DNA from 3 places in the Nonomuraea terrae genome. Region 1 is predicted to be linked to each of the others. Evidence: predicted binding sites of a transcription regulator. Region 1 holds the regulator's gene; each other region holds the start of a gene.

Region 1 (6,507 bases):
GTTGAGCAACCCCATCGGCACGAAGTCGCTGATCAGCCCACCGACACCACCAGCCCCCGGCGTGTCGTCCCTGGGCGGGTGCTCCCGCCGCAGGTGAGGGCGTCACAGCAGTTGTTCGGGACCTCGATGGTGAACAAACCTCACAATCCTAACGGCCGACACACCCACCGCCCTCAGCCCGCCCGGGGCGAGCAGCCGTGCCCCAGGGAAGCGGCGAGGAATGGAGGGCGATCAAGGAGGGTGGCCACGTCCCCCAGGCCGTCCCGTCGGCGGGTGACCGAGCGAGGCCTGCGCCCGGCGTACGAGGGGCAGCTGCCCAGCCGGCGCCGTCCGGCACTCCCACGACGCAGAACCTCCGCCCCACGAAACCACCCCGCACGGTGCGAAGCCCGCTCGCCACGCGTGCCCGCCCGGCGCCGTCCGGATCTCGGACCGTGGCCGGAACCGCCCCACGGACGAACCCTCCCCGCATGGTGAGAAGCCCTGTCGGGACGGGAGCAACTGCCCGCCCGGCACTGTCTGGGCCTCCCACACCGCGGACAGAATCGAGCCCACAGAGGAACCGGCCAAGAACCCAGCCCCACGGACGAAATCGGCCCCGCAGAAGCGACCTCCCGCAGGGTCCGGTTGGAAGCAGCCCCGCCTGTCCCGCTCCAGCCTGGGCTGGTGGCGTCCGGGCGGACCCCTGCCGAGCGGCTTCCGCGCCGTCCTGCTTCCCCGTGCCGTCGCTCGTCGCCTGAGCGGAACACCCTTAGGTGAGGTCGTCCCCGTCTGTGAGGTCTCGCCCCTACAGCAAGGTCATCCGTAAGGCGGGATGGGAGGTCGGCATGGGGGTCAACGTAGTGCGGCGGTGTTCGCCGGGACGTAGAGTCGCGTGCCGGAACGGATGAGGGAGTCGGGCAGGCCGTTCAGACGCTTGATCTCCTCCACCATGGCCCCCGTGTCGTCCCGCTCGGTGAGCGCGTCGGCGATCGCCCACAGCGTGTCCCCCTTCTCGACCTCCACCCAGGGCACTCCGGCGTGACCCGTCACCACGACCCGCACATCGGCATGACTCGCGGCACGCGTGCCGAGCCAGAACCCGCCCAAGGACAGCAGCGCCATGGCCATCACCAGCACGATCCGCCCGCGCCGGGTCAGGCGTACCGGAGGAACCGACCGTCCCCGCCCCTTATTCCCTCCGGGCCCCTGCCCGCCGAACCGCAGCCCTCTGCGCCGCCGCCGTCCTCCCGAACGGCGCTCCCCAGGTCTCTGCCCCCCGAACCGTCGCCCCTCCGACCGCGGCTTCCCGCGCCGCCACCGCTCCCCCGAGGCCGGCCCTCCGGACCGTCCCCCCTCGTGCTCCCGCCCTCCGGGCCCCCGCTCCCCTGAGCGCCCCGGCCGCCCCTCTCCGGCCCGCCGCTCCCCGACCGGCCGCTCTCGCGGGCCGTCTCGCGGGCCGGAGCGCCGGCTCGCCACCGTCATGTCGTCGTCACCACCCGTACGCGGCGGCGGGACAAGGCGCAAATGAGCCCTTCCCTCACCACTCGAACGGGACCCCGACCTCTTCCCTGAATTCCGGCGGAGCGTGGCCCGCCCGCGCGTATTGTCTCCCCGTCGATCAGTGCTCCGGGTGGCATCGGCGAGCAAGGTGAGCTGATTGGTGTCTTCGCTGGTCGTATCGGTATTTGAGGGTGTTCGCATGGATGACCTCCTGCCGTGCGACCCGAGGAAAAGGCCAAATAAAGATCAGCAAATCGAACACGGTGTCGATCGAACTCCCGTACGATGTTGTACACCACACCGGCGATGATTTCGAGGAAGACTCGAACAATTGTTTGAGAATGATCTTCAACAGCGATAACGTCGCTGTGTGCGACATCGAGACCACGGACCGGGAGGTCCGCCGGTGAGGCGGGCCGCCAGGCGAGGAGGAGCAGCATGACCGAGCGGGATGACACAAGCGGGGTCAGCGACCTCGCGGTGCGCCGACGAGACTCCCTGGGGCTCACCCCCAGGCAGCGCAAGATCCTGGAAGTGATCCGCGACTCGGTGCAACAACGCGGATATCCGCCGTCCATGCGCGAGATCGGCGAGGCGGTGCAGCTGACCAGCACGTCCAGCGTGTCACACCAGCTCACGGCGCTGCAGCGCAAGGGCTATCTGCGCCGCGACCCCCACCGGCCGCGCGCGCTGGAGGTCCGCCTCCCCGGCGAGCCCGTGATGTGGGTCGACCCCGACGCCGGCTCCGAGGAGCCCACGGTCAGCCGCCCGACGGCCGCCTACGTCCCGCTCGTGGGCCGCATCGCCGCCGGTGGGCCGATCCTCGCCGAGGAGAGCGTCGAAGACGTCTTCGCGCTGCCCAAGCAGCTCGTCGGCGAGGGCACGCTGTTCCTCCTGCAGGTCACCGGTGACTCGATGATCGAGGCCGCCATCGCCGACGGCGACTGGGTGGTCGTCCGCCAGCAGCCGGTGGCCGAAAGCGGTGACATCGTCGCCGCCATGATCGACGGCGAGGCCACGGTCAAGACCTTCAAGCGCAAGGACGGGCACGTCTGGCTCGTCCCCCACAACGCCAACTACGAGCCGATCCCGGGCGACGAGGCCAGCGTCCTGGGCAAGGTCGTGGCGGTGCTGCGCCGCCTCTAGTCGCGACGAAGGCCCGGGCGCCCACCAGAGGGCCCCGGGCGCCCGTCCCACCACGGCACGCGACGCCTCTCACCCCACGGCTCGGCCACCCGCCGCACCGCCACCCCAGGCATCTCCGGTTCGGCCCTCCTGCCGACTCGCTCTCACGTCTCGATGCGCACCCCGACTCGCCCGCTGGAACGCGAACCCCAGACCGCCTGCCCTGAGCCGGCCAAGGAGCCGGTCCGGAGATCGAATGCCGGTCCCGATTCGCACTCTCCCGATCGTCGGACGCCGCACCCGAAGCCAGCCCGCTGCCTCGTCAAGCTCGGTCCCGCTTCGCGCACTCTCCCGATCGTCGGACACCCCACCCGAGTCACCCGCCGCCTCGTCAAGCCGGTCCCGCTTCGCGCTCACTCGGCCGTCACGCACGTCTCCGTCCGCACACGATCGGCCTGACCCTGATCCACGTCGACCAGGTCAGCCACCCCGAACGACGACCGACGAGGAAGCCAAGACCTCAAAGTCGGACGCCGCACCCGAGTCACCCCTTGCCTCGTCAAGCCGGTCCCGATTCGCACTCTCCCGATCGTCGGACGCCGCACCCGAAGCCACCCGCCACCTCGTCAAGCCCGGTCCCGCTTCGCACTCACTCGGCCGTCACGCACGTCTCCGTCCGCACACGATCGGCCCGACCCTGATCCACGTCGACCAGGTCAGCCACCCCGAACGACGACCGACGAGGAAGCCAAGACCTCAAAGTCGGACGCCGCACCCGAGTCACCCCCTGCCTCGTCAAGCCGGTCCCGATTCGCACTCTCCCGATCGTCGGACGCCGCACCCGAACCCAGCCCGCCACCTCGTCAAGCCCGGTCCCGCTTCGCACTCACTCGGCCGTCACGCACGTCCCCGTCCGCACACGATCGGCCCGACCCTGATCCACGTCGACCAGGTCAGCCACCCCGAACGACGACCGACGAGGACGCCAAGACCTCAAAGCTCGTGAAGCACGCCCTCACCCACGACCGGGTGATCCGGTACCCGCGAAGGACCGAGATCCCTAGGACCTGGACGTCACCCCCGACCACGTCAGCGAACTGCGCCGGCAGCCCGCCGGGCGGGCATTTCATACCGGCCTCGTTCTGGGCACCACATCCGTTACGCCGGAAGAATCACGACGCGGATCTGGGACGAGTACGCGGAAACCACTACGTCGATCGCGATTCACCGCATTGCCCTGTGGGCGTTGCTGACCGCCACCATGGTGGCCGAGCTCCTCATATTCCGATTCGGCCCGCGGCGTCCAAGGTGGCCGCGGCTGGGATCGGCGCCGCTCGCCGCGACGACCTACGTGCCCGCGCGGCCGGCCCTCCTCTCCTCGGCGGGGGCTGATCGCCTACCCCTCGGCAGCCGAGTGCACCGGTCACGCGGTCCTGCTGCTCGCAGTGATCGCCTGGGCCTCCGACAGATCCGCCACAGTGCTGATCTGCGCCGCGGTCGCGCTCACCTCGATGGTGATCGGCCTGCGCTTGTGGCATGGCCACCGAGCCGACCGCGCCGCGGAACATGCCACCGCTGCCCCGGACCGGCCGTACGCCTGGCGGAGTCGTACGCCTCCACCCGTCTGGCAGCGCATGCAGGGGGCCGATCGACGTCACGCGGTGCGTCGTCAGCGGGTCGTGTAGAGCGTGTGGGCGGCGGTGATCGCGTGGGTGGCGAAGGCGAGGACGTCCTGGCGGCGCTCGAAGGGGGAGGCGTACAGGGATCGGCGTGGGGTGCCGAAGTGGTCGGCGAGGCCCGACAGATGGCTCGACGCGGTCGGAAGGGCAGTGTCCTCTTCGCGCAGACGCAGCGCTTCGTTGAGCACGCGGTGCCAGCGCGACGGGAACGCCCGCAGGGCGTGCAGGGCCGCGCCCGTCTTGGAGGTGAGCTCGCCGGTCGCCAGCGTATAGTGCAGCCGGGAGACGCCCGTGACCAGCCACACGGTGGCGTACCCGCCGAAACAGGCCAGCCCCCACGGCGAGACGACGCGGGAGGCGCGGGCGACGAGGCGGCGCCAGTAGTGGTCGAGGTTCGCGTCCGTCCAGGCGGCCAGGGCCTCGGGATCGTTCCAGATGTCGAGATCCTTGGGCTTGGGGCCGCGGCAGGTGACCCCGTGACGGGCCAGGGTGTGCCAGGTGACCGGGTTGAGGTCGCCGCGCCGGTTGAGCCGCCCGGCGTGCGCCTGCGGACGCTGCCCGAGCGAGGCGGGATCGCGGCGGAGGTCGTCCCAGGTGAGATAGACGCCGTCGAACGGGTGGACACCGAGCTTGGCGTGGATGCGTTCGATCACCTCGACCGGCGGCGGCTCGGTCGTCACGGCCACGAAGTCGACGTCGCTCGTCGTCGGCCGGTAGTCGCCCAGGGCGGCGGAACCCTCCAGGTAGAGCGCCTCCACCAGCCCGGGAGCCTCCGCGTCGGCCAGGGAGAGGTACGTGTCGACGATCGCGTCGACCTTCGGGTGGGGCGTCATGGCCGCACAGCCTGCCACAGTCGCTGCCGCCGCCTCATCACAATCGCCGATTCTAGAATGGTCGGGTGAACCACGCATATCCCCCCGTAGACCTCAAGTCCACGCACGACGGCCTCAAGTGGGCGGCGGTCGAGCCGGGCGTCATCCCCGCCTGGGTGGCCGACATGGACCTGCCGACCGCGCCCGACGTCGTCGAGGCTCTGCGGCGGCGGGCCGGCGGAGACCTCGGCTACCCGACGTGGCTGGACAAGCCCGGCGCCGGTCCGCTGGCCGAGGCGTTCGCCGAGCGCATGACCGCGCGGTACGGCTGGGCGGCCGGCCCCGAGCACGTGCGGTCGTTCACCGACATCAACCAGGCCCTCCAGGTGCTCCTCCACCTCTGGACGGCCCCGGGCGACAGCGTCGCCCTGCACACCCCGGCCTACCACCCCTTCCTCGGCACGCTCGACCTCATGAAGCGCCCCCTGCGCCCCATCCAGATGGTCCCGGACGGCGGCACATGGCGCTTCGAGGTGCCCGACCTGTCCGGCTGCCGGGTGCTCCTGCTGGTGAACCCGCACAACCCGACCGGCCGCGCCTTCACCCGCGCCGAGCTGGAGGAGCTGGCCGAGCACGCCGAACGCCACGACCTGCTGGTGATCTCCGACGAGATCCACGCCGACCTGGTCTACGAGCCGCACCGGCACATCCCGTTCGCCACGATCCTCCCCGAGCGCACGGTCACGCTCACGTCGGCGACGAAGGCGTTCAACCTGGGCGGCATCCGCTGCTCGGTCGCCCACCTCGGTCACCCGGGCGTCCGCGCGGCGCTGGAGGCGGAACCCCCCTTCCTGTACGGCTCCGCGAACGTCTTCGGCGTCGAGGCCACGGTGGCGGCCTGGCGCCACGGGGACGCCTGGCTGGCCGACACCGTGGCGCTGCTCAACCGCAACCGGCACATGATCGCCGCCCGCCTGCCGGCCGGAGTCGGGTACCGGATCCCGGAGGCGACGTACCTGGCCTGGCTGGAGGTGGGGCGGCCGGGGCTGGCGGAGGTGCTGGAGCGCGAGGCCCGCGTCCGGCTCAACGACGGCGCGGCGTTCGGCCCCGGCGGCGAGCACTGCGTCCGGCTGAACTTCGCCACCACCGAGGCCATCCTCGCCGAGATCCTCGACCGCCTGGCCCGCGCCTGGTGACTCACGCCAGGGGCGGCAGCTCCGGCGGCGTGGCGGGCGGGTGCTCCTCCAGGGCGGCGAGCGCGAGCTCGATCGCCCTGTCGAGTTGCGGGTCCCGCCCGGCGACGCGCTCCTGGGGCGTGATCACGACCTCGATGTCGGGGTCGACGCCGTGGTTCTCCACGGCCCAGCCCTGTCCCGCCAGCCAGAACGAGTACCGCGGCTGGGTCACGC
Region 2 (6,507 bases), on a different contig from region 1:
CCGGTCGAGCAGCGCGTCGAGCCGCTCCAGGCTGAGGGCCAGGTGGGCGCCGCGCTTGGTGGCCGCGACCGCGTGCACCTCGTCGACGATCACCGTCTCGACCGTGCGCAACGCCTCGCGCGCCTGGCTGGTGAGCAGCAGGAACAGTGACTCGGGAGTGGTGATGAGGATGTCGGACGGCTTGGCCGCGAACCGCCTGCGGTCCTGCGCGGGCGTGTCTCCCGAGCGGATCGCCACCGAGATCTCCGGCACCGGCAGCCCCAGCCGCCGCGCCGTCTGCTTCAGACCGGCGAGCGGCGCGCGCAGGTTGCGCTCGACGTCGACCGCCAGCGCCTTGAGCGGCGAGACGTAGAGCACGCGCGTGCCCTTGCGCTCGGTGTCGGGGGTCGCGCCCGCCAGCCGGTCGAGCGACCACAGGAACGCCGCCAGCGTCTTGCCCGACCCCGTCGGCGCCACGACCAGGGTGTTGTCGCCGCGCGCGATCGACTCCCAGGCGCCCTCCTGGGCGGCCGTGGGTGCGCGGAACGCTCCGGCGAACCATTGCGTGGTCACCTGGCTGAAGTGGTCTAGCGAGCTCACCAGGCCATACTGCCTCGCGCCACCGACAGAAAACGCCGGCCCGTGGTTGAGCAGGGGCCTTCGCGGACATACAGCGACCGTGACCATCGACCACGCGGCCATCGACGCCCGCCGTACCGAAATCAGACAGCGCTATCTCTTACCGCACCGGCCTTCGAGCAGCGCCCGCGGCCTCCACCACGTGGCCCTGCTCTCCTCGGACGTGGAGCGGACCGTCAAGTTCTATCAGGAGCTCCTGGAGTTCCCGCTCACCGAGATCATCGAGAACCGCGACCACCAGGGTTCGAGCCACTTCTTCTTCGACATCGGCAACGGCAACCTGCTGGCGTTCTTCGACTTCCCCGGCCTCGACCTGGGCCCGTACCGCGAGGTGCTGGGCGGTCTGCACCACATCGCGATCTCGGTCGACCCCGCGACGTGGGAACGGCTGCGCGGGAAGCTGGAGATGGCCGGCGTGCCGCACCAGATAGAGAGCGGCGCCTCCATTTACTTCAAGGACCCCGACGGCGCCCGGCTGGAGCTGCTCGCCGACCATCTCGGTGAGATGTACGGCGCGCGGGTGCTGTGATCTAACGCCGCGACGGCCTGCGCGTGCGCGGCCTGCCCGCACGGGGTTGCCGCCTGATGCCCGCGTGCCGCTCGGCACGCTCGGCCTTCTCCTTCTGTACGGCGAGACGCAGCAGGTGTGCCAACCGGCGGCGCTTGGCCCTGTTGGCCTTCGTCCTGGGGGGCTTCGGGGGTGAAGACTTGGGGGTCTTTGGCATGCGGATGTCCTACCCACCCTCCAGGCGCTCCCATACTTGAGTGATGCGCCTGACCGAGTTCTGGAGAAGGATGAACGCCCACTTCGGCGAGACGTACGCCGAGTCGTGGGCGCGCGACTTCGTGCTCGCTCCTCTGGGCGGCCGCACGGTCGTGCAGGCGCTGGCCGACGGCGAGAGCGCCAAGACGGTGTGGCGCGCGGTCTGCCAGGTCGAGAACGTCTCGTCCAAGCTGCGCTGATCGGACGGCGCCAGCCGGACGGAGCGCCAGCCGGACGCGGCGCTAGTCGGACGGGGCCAGGTCGAGGACGCGGCGGAGCGTGGCGGCCGTGCGTTCCGGGTCGTCGGCGCTGTCCTGACCGTCCGGAGACCACAGGAACTGCCAGCCGCGGTTCGACGGGGTGGCGAAGATGATCGTCTGGCGGCCCGTGTGCGGGTGCCACACCCACAGCACCGGATCCTCGCCCCCGACCATGCGGCCGACCAGGCCGTGATCGGGCAGCAACTCGGCGAGGGCCTCCAGCCGTACGCGCCGTTCCCCGGTGTAACCGCTCGTCACGTCGCCGCCTCCAACCCTCGCCACTGCAGAGAGTCTCCCCAGCTCATGTCGCGCGAGAACGCGCGCGGCGGCACGGGAACCAGGCGGTCCTGATCAGACGGGGACGAGCTCTCCGGGCAGCGGCTCATTCACGACCCTGGCTCTGATCATGGCCGTGAACAGCTCCGGCTTCTCCCCGTTCCAGCCGTGGCCCACCCCGGGGGCCAGGCACGCCTCGCCGGACGGGAAGCCGGCGGCGATGTCCGAAAGCGAACCCTTGGTCAGATCGTGCTCGTTCTCGCCGGCCACGGCCAGGACGGGACACGGGCAGTCTCCGCTCCGTGCGGGCAGCCGGAAGCCCAGGGCCTCGTCGTTGACCTTCCTGAACGCCTGCCGGGTGGTGGTGCGGGCGGCGTCCTGGTAACCGTCGAGATCCTCCGCCGGTACGTTGAGCGCACGGGCGTTGGCCCGCAGCACCGGGCCCAGCTTCATGACCGGTGCCATCAGCGCGCCGATGAGCCGGAGCCGGCCCGGGTGCGGGAACGGCCGTACGTTCACCCCGCTCACGATCGCGCCGATCACCGTCTCGCAGTGGGCGGCGGCCAGGTGCACGGCCACGTATCCACCCAGGGAGAGCCCCACGACATGCGCCCTTCCGCCTGGCACCAGCGTGGTGATCACCTCGGCGACCAGGCGGGCGGTATCGGACATCGAGCGCCACGGCAGGGCGTTGCTCTTCCCGTGTCCCGGCAGGTCGGGCACCAGGACGCGCAGGTCCGTGGCCAAGGCGTCGACCTGCCTGTTCCACATCCAGCCGGTGGTGCCCACGCCGTGCAGGAGAACGACCGCAGGTGCGTCTTCAGGGCCTGCCTCGTGGACAAAGATCGTCATATCGGCATGCTGACACACCGGCCGGAGGTTCGGCATCGTATGCGCGGACCGCCGCCGTGGCCCATGTCACCGCGCGGGCGGGGACATTCGTGAACGCGGTGCGGTAGCTGCGTGTTCGTGCTGTGATCGAACAGTCGTTCGGCTACGATGGACAGCGTCGGGCCACGTCTTCCCTGACTGCGGCAGAAAATGTCGGTGGCAGGCCATAGCTTTCACTCGACTGATCGGACCACGACCCTCAGGGGGAGTTCCATGGCAATCAACGACCGCGAGAAGGCCCTCGAGACCGCGCTCGCCCAAATCGAGCGGCAGTTCGGCAAGGGCTCTGTCATGAGGCTGGGCGACGACGCCCGAGCTCCCATCGAGGTGATCCCCACGGGGTCGATCTCGCTCGACGTCGCCCTCGGCATCGGCGGGCTCCCGCGCGGGCGCATCGTGGAGATCTACGGCCCCGAGTCCTCGGGTAAGACCACGGTCGCGCTGCACGCGGTGGCCAACGCCCAGCGGGCCGGCGGCATCGCGGCGTTCATCGACGCCGAGCACGCCCTCGACCCCGAATACGCCAAGAAGCTGGGGGTCGACACCGACGCCCTGCTGGTCTCCCAGCCCGACACCGGCGAGCAGGCGCTCGAGATCGCCGACATGCTGATCAGGTCCGGCGCCGTCGACATCATCGTCATCGACTCGGTGGCGGCCCTGGTGCCCAAGGCCGAGATCGAGGGTGAGATGGGCGACAGCCACGTCGGCCTTCAGGCCCGCCTGATGTCCCAGGCCCTGCGCAAGGTCGCCGGCGCCCTCAACAGCACCGGCACCACCGCCATCTTCATCAACCAGCTCCGCGAGAAGATCGGCGTCATGTTCGGCAGCCCCGAGACCACGACCGGTGGTAAGGCGCTGAAGTTCTACGCCTCCGTCCGGCTGGACATCCGCCGCATCGAGACGCTCAAGGACGGCACGGAGGCGGTCGGCAACCGCACCAGGGTCAAGGTCGTCAAGAACAAGATGGCCCCGCCCTTCCGTGTCGCCGACTTCGACATCCTCTACGGGGTGGGCATCTCCCGCGAGGGCGGCCTCATCGACATGGGCGTGGAGCACGGTTTCGTCCGCAAGTCCGGCGCCTGGTACACGTACGAGGGCGAGCAGCTGGGCCAGGGCAAGGAGAACGCCCGCAACTTCCTGAAGAGCCACCCCGACATGGCCAACGAGGTCGAGAAGAAGATCAAGGACAAGCTGGGCGTGGGCCCGCGTCTTGACGCTCCCGCCGAGGCCGCCGCTCCGGCCCCTGCCGCGGCTCCGGCCGCCGCCTCGTCCGGCCGTGGCTCGAAGTCCACCCCGAAGCCGGGTGACGTCTGATCGCCTGACGCATGAGTAACACCGATCGCCCACAGGCGCCCCACCTCCCCGACCGGGGCGCCCGGCTCCCCTCATCGGGCTCATCAGGCGGGCGCGACCTGGCGCGCTCATCCGCCGACGGCTGGCCATCGGTGGACGAGTGGCGCGAACAACGCATCCGCCTGCGCGCAGAGGAACCGTCCACCGCGCCTTACGAGGCGGATGGTCCAGGGCCTGTCTCCGAGGCCGGTGCTTCCGGGCCTATCTCCGAGGCCGGTGATTCAGGATCTGTGTCCGAAGCGGGTAGCCCAGGGCCTGTGTCAGGAGTGGATGATTCAGGGTCTGTCTTCGAGAGGGATGGTTCTAGGCCTGTCTCCGCAGCGGAGGAGCCGAAGGCCGTCTCTGACGTGGAGACGACGCCATCGGCTCCGATCGGGGGTGAGGCGGCCATCGGTTCCGCCGAACGTGCTCCGGACGAGGGCCGCACGGACGCGCGTCCCGGGAGCGAGTGGCACGCCGAGGTCCTGGCCGGGAGCAGTTGGTTCGCGGCCGACCAGAGCGAGCAGGGCATCGATCGGGGCGGCGACGAGACCGAGAGAGCGAGCGGGGGCCGTCGGTCCGGGGGGTCCGGCAGGCGGTCCGGCCGTGCCGGCGGCAAACGGGCCGGGCAGCGTCCACGCGGGCGCGACCGCTCTTCTGGCGAGGACACCGATGCGGGCAGCCCGCCCGGCTGGGCTCCCAGTGGCGACCATCCGCCCGGCTGGGCTTCCGATGGTGATCATTCGACTGGTTGGGCTTCCGGGAGCGATCGTCTGACCGGTTCGGCTCCTGATGGGGATCGCCCGGTGGGCTGGGCCTCCGATGGTGATCGTTCGACTGGTGTCGAGGCCGACTGGGATTCCCGTGGGGGAGCCGGGGGCGAGAGCGATGCTCGCGGGCGGTCCCGAGGGGGAAAGCGGCGCAAGGCCGGGCGTGCAGGCGACCAGGCCGGCGCGGGTGCGGGACATATGGCGGAGGGGCGTACGGGGAAGGGACGGTCCGGCTCTGCAGCCGAGGCCGATCCGGAGGCCGTGGCGCGGAACATCTGCCTGCGACTGCTGACGATGGCGCCCAAGACGCGTGCTCAGCTTGCCGAGGCGCTGCGGAAGAGGGACGTGCCGGAGGAGGCCGCCGAGGCGGTGCTCAGCCGGTTCTCGGAGCTTGGGCTGATCAACGACGAGGCGTTCGCGGCGGCCTGGGTCGACTCCCGGCACCACGGCCGCGGTCTGGCCAAGCGGGCTCTGGCGGCGGAGCTGCGCCATCGTGGTGTCGACAGCGAGACCGTCAGCGAGGCGGTGGAGCGGCTGGACCCCGACCAGGAGGCGGAGACGGCCCGGCGGCTGGTCGAACGTAAGCTCTCCGCCACCCGATCCCTCGACCCGAAGACCCGCACCCGCCGGTTGGCGGGCATGCTTGCCCGCAAGGGCTATCCGTCCGGCCTGGCCTTCCGCGTCATTCGCGAGGCGCTGGAGCAGGAGGGCATCGAGATGGAGGAAGACCTCCCGTAGCAGGTCACCGAACTGCGTGTCGCCCTCGGTCGTGTCCTTGATGTGAAGGAGCCAGTCCGTGAGGTTCGGATGCCAGGAGGTTGGTCTCTGAGGTTCGGATGCCAGGAGGTTGGTCTCTGAAGTTCGGATGCCAGAGGTCGGTCTTGAAGTTCGGATGCCAGAGTGGTCGCTCCGTCGTGGTTCGGGTGCCAAGGAGCCGTCTAGGGGTTCGGATGCCAGGGGGTCGGCCCAGGGGGCTCGGGATCCAGAGGGCTGGTCTCTGAAGTTCGGGTGCCAAGGAGCCGTCTAGGGGTTCGGATGCCAGGGGGTCGGCCCAGGGGGCTCGGGATCCAGAGGGCTGGTCTCTGAAGTTCGGATGTCAAGGAACCGACCATGGGTTCGGATGTCAAGGAACCGTCCATGGTGTTTGGGTGCCGGTGGCCTGTTCGTCGCGTTCGAGAGCGCCGGACGGCTGGCCCCGCCGGTCTGCGCGTGGCTTCCGTCGGCCCGTGCGTGGCTTCGGTGGGACCGGCGTGGCTTCGGTCGGCCCGTGCGTGGCTCTCGCCGGTCGGCGTGTGGCTTGGGCGCGGGATCTCGGTGGGCTGGCGCGGGGGCGTTCCACACGCTGGCGTGGCGGCCTGCGCGCTGAGGGCGACGACGTCGTTTGAGGCCGTCTGTACCCGTTGGCGGCGGGCTGGGCGACCCCTTGGTCCTGCTATGCGAGGTCCTGGTTTGAGGGATATCTGATTTTGGAATCGCTGGGAGCGGCGGATGTGGGTTGGTGGCGGGTTCCGTGGCTTTGTTGAGTTTGGAGCCGAGGGTCGGATGGGCCGGGAATATGTGCGGGATCCTCGGTGGGAACGGGGGTTTGGGGTCCCCT
Region 3 (6,507 bases), 800 kb from region 1:
CGGCTGTGCTGGATCGAGGGGGAGCGGGAGCTCGGCTGGTACCACCGCAGCGAGCTCGGGTTCGCCGGCCGCCGCCCGCTCTGACGCTCCTTGACGCGGGAGCCGCGCTGTGCTGTATTCAACCTATCCGTTGATAAACCGAGAGGTTGAATACGATGCTCCTCGAGAACAAGGTCGCGGTCGTGTACGGCGCCAGCGGCGCGATCGGCGGCGCGGCGGCCCGCGCGTTCGCCCGCGAGGGCGCCCGGGTCTTCCTCGCCGGCCGCACCCAGAAGACGCTCGACGAGGTCGCCCACGACATCCGCGCGGCCGGCGGCACGGCCGAGGCCGCAGTGGTGGACGCGCTCGACGAGACAGCGGTCGACGCGTTCACCGGCGCGGTGGCGTCGCGGGCGGGCGGCATCGACATCTCCTTCAACGTGATCGGCGTCCAGGACGTGCAGAAGCCGCTCACCGAGATCTCGCTCGCCGAGTTCCTGCGGCCGATCGAGCTCGCCACGCGCACGCAGTTCCTCACCACCAGGGCGGCCGTACGGCACATGATCCCGCGCCGTACGGGCGTGATCCTGCTGTTCGGCGGGGGCGGGCCGCAGACGGTGCCCGGCCTCGGCGGGTTCAAGGTCGCGCTGGACGCCATGGAGAGCATGCGCCGCCAGTGGGCGTGCGAGGCCGGGCCGTACGGCGTGCGCGTCGTCACCCTGGTGACCGGCGGCGTGCCCGAGAGCATCCCCGCCAGCGAGCCGGTCAAGGAGGCGATCGCGGCCTCGATCGCCGAGTCGGCTCTCCTCAAGCGCGCCGCCACACTCCAGGACGTGGGGGACGTCGCCGCGTTCGCCGCCTCCGACCTGGCCAGGAGCATGACCTCGGCGACGGTCAACATCTCCTGCGGTGCGATCGTGGACCACTGACGAAGTGATCGCGCGTACCCCGACAGGAAGATCGCCTGGATGTCCGACGACGAGCTCAGCCGCACCTTCGCCGCCCTGGCCGACCCGACGCGGCGGGCCATCCTCGCGCGGCTGGCCGAGGGCGAGGCGACGGTCAACGAGCTGGCCGAGCCGTTCGACATGAGCCTCCAGGCCGTCTCCAAACACCTCAAGGTGCTGGAACGCGCGGGGCTGATCACCCGGGGCCGCGACGCCCAGTGGCGTCCCTGCCGTCTGGAGAGCGCCCCGCTGGAGACGGCCTCCGCGTGGATCGACCGCTACCGGGCGCACTGGAGTGACCGCTTCGACCGCCTGGAGCGGGAGATCCGGCGCGTTCAGAGCGACAAGGACAGGAGCAGGCATGAGCAGGGCTGAGACCGAGTTCGTCATCGAACCGGGCCGGCAGGACATCATCATGATCCATCTCTTCGACGCGCCGCCCGACGTCGTTTTCCGGGTGGTCACCGACCCGCAGCTGATCCCGCGCTGGTGGGGGCCGACCTTCCTGGCCACCCGCGTCGACCTCATGGAGGTCCGGCCCGGCGGTCGCTGGCGCTTCGTCAACATCGACGCCGACGGCCGGGAGTACGCCTTCGGCGGCGTCTACCACGCCGTCGTGCCGCCGGAGCGGTTCGTGCGCACGTGGGAGTACGAGGGCACGCCCGGCGACGTCGCCCTGGAAACGGTCACCCTGACCCCGGTGGACGGCGCCACCCGGTACGTCGCCCAGTCGGTGCACCGGTCGGTGGAGGCCCGCGACGCCATCGTCCGCGCGAACGGGGCAAGGGGCGGCCGAGACTCCATGAACCGCCTGGCCACCCTCCTCACCGAACTCCGAGGCCCTTGATGTCCGAACAATGAGACAGCCTTCTCATCTCCTGGACAGTCAGGTACCTTCTACGAGTCGACACCGATCGGGAGGAACCGGCCATGGTGGAAGCACGGGCGCTGACAGCGCCGTATCAGGTCAGGTTCCGCGCGGGGCGGAACACGGCGTCGGCGGACACCGTCAAGAACGGTGTGGGTGGCTCGTCGGGTCCGCGACCGCACGAACTGCTGGAGGCGGCGCTGGCCACGTGCATGACCATCTCGGCCCGGATGGCGCTGGTGGACATGGGCCTGACCGACACCGGGGTGAGCGTCGTGGTGACGCTGGACCGCCAGGAGGCGGTCACGCGCTTCCGTTACGAGCTCGTCCTGGACCCGCCGGTGGACGAGGCCCAGTACCAAGCGGTGGCCGAACGGGTGCGGCAGTCCCCGGTGCGCCGGACGTTGGGCAGGGCACTGGAGTTCGAGCCTGCCTGACAGCTCACCTGCGAGCCGGAGCCGGAGGCGGTTGACGGCGGGTGTGGTCCCGGGCCCTCAGTGGGTGCGGGAGCGGTGGGCGGCGACGCGTTCGCGGGTGGCGCAGCGGGCGCTGCAGTAGCGGCGCGGGCTGCCGCCCCCGAAGTCCATGTACGGCCGGCGGCAGCCGGCCGACGCGCACAGTCCGCCGGGCACCCGCTGGTAGTCGGCCAGCAGCACCGCCAGTGCCATCGCCGACGAGGCGAGGAACCACTCCGCCCACGGCGCTTCGTCGCGGCTGTCGACGTGCAGATGCCAGGTGGTCGTGCCCCCGTGGCTGGTCAGCCGGGGCGCGCGAGCGGCTCTGGCGAGCAGTTCGTTCAGCAGCGCCGCCGCCTGGTCGGCGTCGGGTGCGGCCAGCACCTCGCGCAGGCGGGCCGCCGCCGCGCGCATCTGCGTCACGTCGTCCTCGCCCAGACCGAAGTCTCCGCTCTCGCCGTGCTCGCGCAGGATGCGCGTCACCGACTCGATCGACGGCTCCTCGTGCAGCAACGCCACGCACAGGTCGACGGCTCGTGCGGCCATCGCCTTGGTCGAGTGAACCTTCACCCAAGAAGCGTATGCCGGGACGCCGGGTACCGCCTCACCCCTTCATTCCCCGCGTCAGTCCGGCAACCGCCGTGGCGACGGGGCCGGGCTGCCCAGGTTGTGCCACACGTCCCGCATCTGCCCGGTGGCCGACCCCTCATGGTCTGCGCTGTGGTGCTTCCTTCTCGTTCGGGCGGTCACCGTGCGGGGAGGACACGCGTCGGGGCAGGAGTGCGGCGACGGCCGCAACCTGCAGGGCCGCGCCGGCGGCAAGGGCGGCTCCCGTCGAGTACGCCGCCAGCGGCCCGGCCAGCGCCGAGCCGAGCGCGAACGAGGTGATCTTGAGGCTGGCACCCGTGGTGAACACCTGGCCGCGCAGCCGGGCGGGCGCCTCACGGTGGCGCACGGCGAACAACGCCGTCAGCTGGGGCCCCTCGCCGGCGCCCACGACGGCGGCGGCGACCACGGCGATCCAGAACGCGTCCGCCACCGCCGCCAGCGCCATCCCGACGCCGAGCACCGCGGTCCCGCCCGCCTGCACCACGTCCCAGCGCCGCACCCGCCGCTGGTGAGCGGCCAGTACGGCGTTGACCGCAAGCCCGCACGCCGAGGCCACGGCCAGCAGCAGCGTGCCGTAACCGCTCTCCCCGGCGAGCCTGATCCCCAGCACCGGCGCCGCGACGACCAGCATGGGCAGCCCGGCACACGACACCATGGACCCGACCGTCGCCCGTCGAAGCGCACCGTTCCTGACGATGACCGTGAACCCCTCCCGCACTTCCCGCACAAGCCCCCGCACCGCGCCTTCACCGTCGCGGAACTCCTCGTGACCGCCTCCTCGGTCATCCGGCGCGACGTCCCGCACGGGGTTACGGGTCATGCCTTCGGCGTCCTGCCCGCGGACAGGAAGGGTCCAGGCGGCGGGTGATGCGGCGAGCAGGAAAACGGCGCACATCGGGAGGACCGCCGCGTTGCCCCCCACCGCGGCGACCACCCCCACCAGGGCGGGTCCGGCCAGGCCGGCCGCGTTGTAGCTCATGGAGTCCAGGGCCGTGGCCCGGCCGAGCCGCTCCGGCCCGGCGACCAGGGGGAGTTGCGCCGTCCAGCCGCCCGTGAGCGCCGGGCCCAGCAGGCCGGTGGCGACCGCCAGGGCGATCAGGGCCGCGTCCGGCACCCGGCCGAACCCGACCAGCACCAGCAGGAGGCCGGCCGCGTACCCGGCCAGGCAGTACGCCAGCAGCCGGCCCGGACGGCGCGATCGGTCGATCAGGACACCGAGGAGCGGCCCTCCGACGGCGGCCGACACGGTCAGCCCGGACAGCAGCCACGACGCGAGCACGGGCGACCCCGTGACGGCCAGCCCCGTGACGAGCAGCGCCGGTCCCGACATCTCGTCCCCGGTGCGGGCGGCCACTGCGCCGGTCATGTAACGGCGTAACACGAGAAAGACGTTACACGAGTGGGAGGCGACAGACCAGGCGCGTACGCCGGGCGGCTCGTTCGCCCCGGGGCAGGAGCCGCGGCCCGGCGCGACCCATGCCGACCGGCTGGCCGCGTACCTGGGGCGTTCCGTCTCCTGAGGAGACACACTCGAATGGATGTTTGAAGACTGGCGTACACTCGGCATCATGACAGCCGCGTTCCAAGCATCTTTGCTCGATCTTGACGAGGAGTCACGGCTCGGGCCGCTCGGCGGCACCGTCCGGCGCACCCACCTCGGCCGGGGCGCCTGGATCGACCTGCGGCCGGGCTGGCTGACGGGCGCCGACATCCTGTTCGAACGGCTGGCCGGGACCGTGCCGTGGCGGGCCGAGCGGCGGCGGATGTACGACAGGGTCGTCGACGTGCCCCGGCTGCTGAAGTTCTACGACGAGGGCGAGACCCTGCCCGAGCCGGTGCTCGACGACGCCAGGCGGGCGCTCGACGCCCACTACGGCCAGGAGCTGGGCGAGCCGTTCCGGACGGCCGGGCTCTGTTTCTACCGCGACGGCCGCGACAGCGTGGCCTGGCACGGCGACACCATCGGGCGGGGCAGCGCCGAGGACACCATGGTCGCGATCCTCTCGGTCGGCAGCCCCCGCCCGCTGCTGCTCCGGCCGCGCGGCGGCGGCCCCTCGATCCGGCGCGACCTCGGCCACGGCGACCTCATCGTGATGGGCGGCAGCTGCCAGCGCACGTGGGAGCACGCCGTCCCGAAGACGACCCGCCCGTCCGGCCCCCGCATCAGCATCCAGTTCCGCCCACGCGGCGTGCGCTGACGCGCGCGCCGCCGGTCAGGCGCGGCGGACGGCTGCGGCCGGGGTGATGGTGAGGCGGGCGAGTCGGCCCTGTTCGCCGGAGGCCCAGCAGGATCCGTCGCGCGCGCACGACACCGTGTCGTACGACCCGGTGTCGAACGTCTGCCAGCTCCGCCCGCCCGTGTACGTCACGTCGCTTCCCGAGGGCCCGACGGCGACGGCGGCCGAAGGCAGGTGGGGCAGCCAGGCGACGCCCGAGCGGTACGCGGGGGGAGGCGCGTCGGCCGGCTGCCAGGTGGCTCCGCCGTCCCCGGTCACCGCCGCCGCCGTGGGCGAAGGCTGGTCGGCGCGGAAGTCGCCGCCGACCGCGAGGCCGTGGCGCGGGTCGCGGAAGGCGAGCCCGAAGACGCCGCGCGCCGGGTCGTCCGCCGGGATCGGCGTGCCGGACACCGTCCACGTACGGCCCCGGTCGGAGGAGTGGAACACCCGCGAGCGCTCCGCCCCTCCGGTGGCCAGCCACGCGTCCCGCCCGCCGGCCGTCGCCAGACACTGCCCGCCGGCCGCGAACCCGGCCTCGCCCCGCAGCGCCGGCGGCATCCCGGTGGCGGGCAGCACCCGCCACGTCCAGCCCGCGTCGTCGGTGGCCAGGATGCGGAACCTGCCGTCCACAGGGTCGCTCATCGCCAGCCCGTGTCGCCGGTCGAAGAACGCCACGCAGTCGTAGAACGCCTGCGGCTCGTCGTTCCTGAACACCTCCGTCCAGGTGCGCCCGCCGTCGTCCGTCCGGTAGACGCGCGAGTCGGGGCCCGCCCCGATGGACAACGCGACGGCGTTGTCCGCGTCGAACGCCTCGATGTCGCGGAAGTCCAGGGCGGACGCGCCGGGCGGGGAGACGTCCTGCCAGTTCCATCCGCCGTCCTCGGTGCGCAGGACGGTGCCTCCGGAGCCGGAGGCCCACGCGACGTCCCGGCTGACGGGCGCGAGGCCGCGCAGGCGCGCGCTCGCCCCGGTGTGCTGGGCCTCCCAGCCGAGCTTGGGCTGCGGCCCGGCATGTGCGGGCAGCGGAGCGGCGAGGACGAGCGCCGCTGACAGCGTGCCCCACGCGATGCGAAGCCTCATGTCAGGACAAAATAGTCCGAACGATCACACGGGCGCTAGAGGGCGCTAGAGGTCCTGGTGGATGGAAGCACCCCACGACAGCAGGTTCCCGGCCGTCGAGAAGCGCCGGCTGGAGACCGACTCGTCGAGCAGCACGCCGACCAGCAGCCGCCCGCGCGACTCGCCCGCGAACGCCAGGCAGTAGCCCGCCGCTCTGGTGAAGCCCGTCTTCAGCCCCACCGCGCCGGACGTGCCGAGCAGCCGGTTGGTGTTGCGCCAGCTGTACGAACGGTGCCCGTCACCGGCCGGCAGGCGGTGGAACCGGGTGCCGGCGACCTCCTTGATCAGCGGCACCTGCAGCGCCTTGGCGGCCA

Evidence for each region. Region 1 encodes LexA, which represses DNA repair genes until DNA is damaged. Its sites were predicted from a motif close to TCGAACANNTGTTCGA; they were not measured.
Region 2: the regulator LexA is predicted to act here: its motif matches at 2,896-2,911, upstream of recA (recombinase RecA).
Region 3: the regulator LexA is predicted to act here: its motif matches at 4,389-4,404, upstream of ACIBP6_RS24875 (alpha-ketoglutarate-dependent dioxygenase AlkB).

The regions. Positions count from the first base shown of each region.
Region 1 covers NZ_JBITLL010000005.1:1,041,060-1,047,566, forward strand. The annotation lists gene ACIBP6_RS28570 (LysM peptidoglycan-binding domain-containing protein) at 835-1,110, opposite strand; gene lexA (transcriptional repressor LexA) at 1,921-2,628, shown strand; gene ACIBP6_RS28580 (nucleotidyltransferase domain-containing protein) at 4,277-5,119, opposite strand; gene ACIBP6_RS28585 (MalY/PatB family protein) at 5,185-6,294, shown strand; gene ACIBP6_RS28590 (S41 family peptidase) at 6,296-6,507, opposite strand, start outside.
Region 2 covers NZ_JBITLL010000004.1:970,650-977,156, reverse strand. The annotation lists gene ACIBP6_RS22800 (ATP-dependent helicase) at 1-582, opposite strand, end outside; gene ACIBP6_RS22795 (VOC family protein) at 659-1,147, shown strand; gene ACIBP6_RS22790 (DUF3046 domain-containing protein) at 1,387-1,581, shown strand; gene ACIBP6_RS22785 (hypothetical protein) at 1,624-1,923, opposite strand; gene ACIBP6_RS22780 (alpha/beta fold hydrolase) at 1,993-2,769, opposite strand; gene recA (recombinase RecA) at 3,022-4,122, shown strand; gene recX (recombination regulator RecX) at 4,134-5,648, shown strand.
Region 3 covers NZ_JBITLL010000005.1:237,562-244,068, reverse strand. The annotation lists gene ACIBP6_RS24910 (DUF2203 domain-containing protein) at 1-84, shown strand, start outside; gene ACIBP6_RS24905 (SDR family NAD(P)-dependent oxidoreductase) at 156-908, shown strand; gene ACIBP6_RS24900 (ArsR/SmtB family transcription factor) at 948-1,301, shown strand; gene ACIBP6_RS24895 (SRPBCC domain-containing protein) at 1,288-1,773, shown strand; gene ACIBP6_RS24890 (OsmC family protein) at 1,857-2,231, shown strand; gene ACIBP6_RS24885 (CGNR zinc finger domain-containing protein) at 2,289-2,819, opposite strand; gene ACIBP6_RS24880 (MFS transporter) at 2,956-4,239, opposite strand; gene ACIBP6_RS24875 (alpha-ketoglutarate-dependent dioxygenase AlkB) at 4,427-5,056, shown strand; gene ACIBP6_RS24870 (WD40/YVTN/BNR-like repeat-containing protein) at 5,072-6,154, opposite strand; gene ACIBP6_RS24865 (D-alanyl-D-alanine carboxypeptidase family protein) at 6,200-6,507, opposite strand, start outside.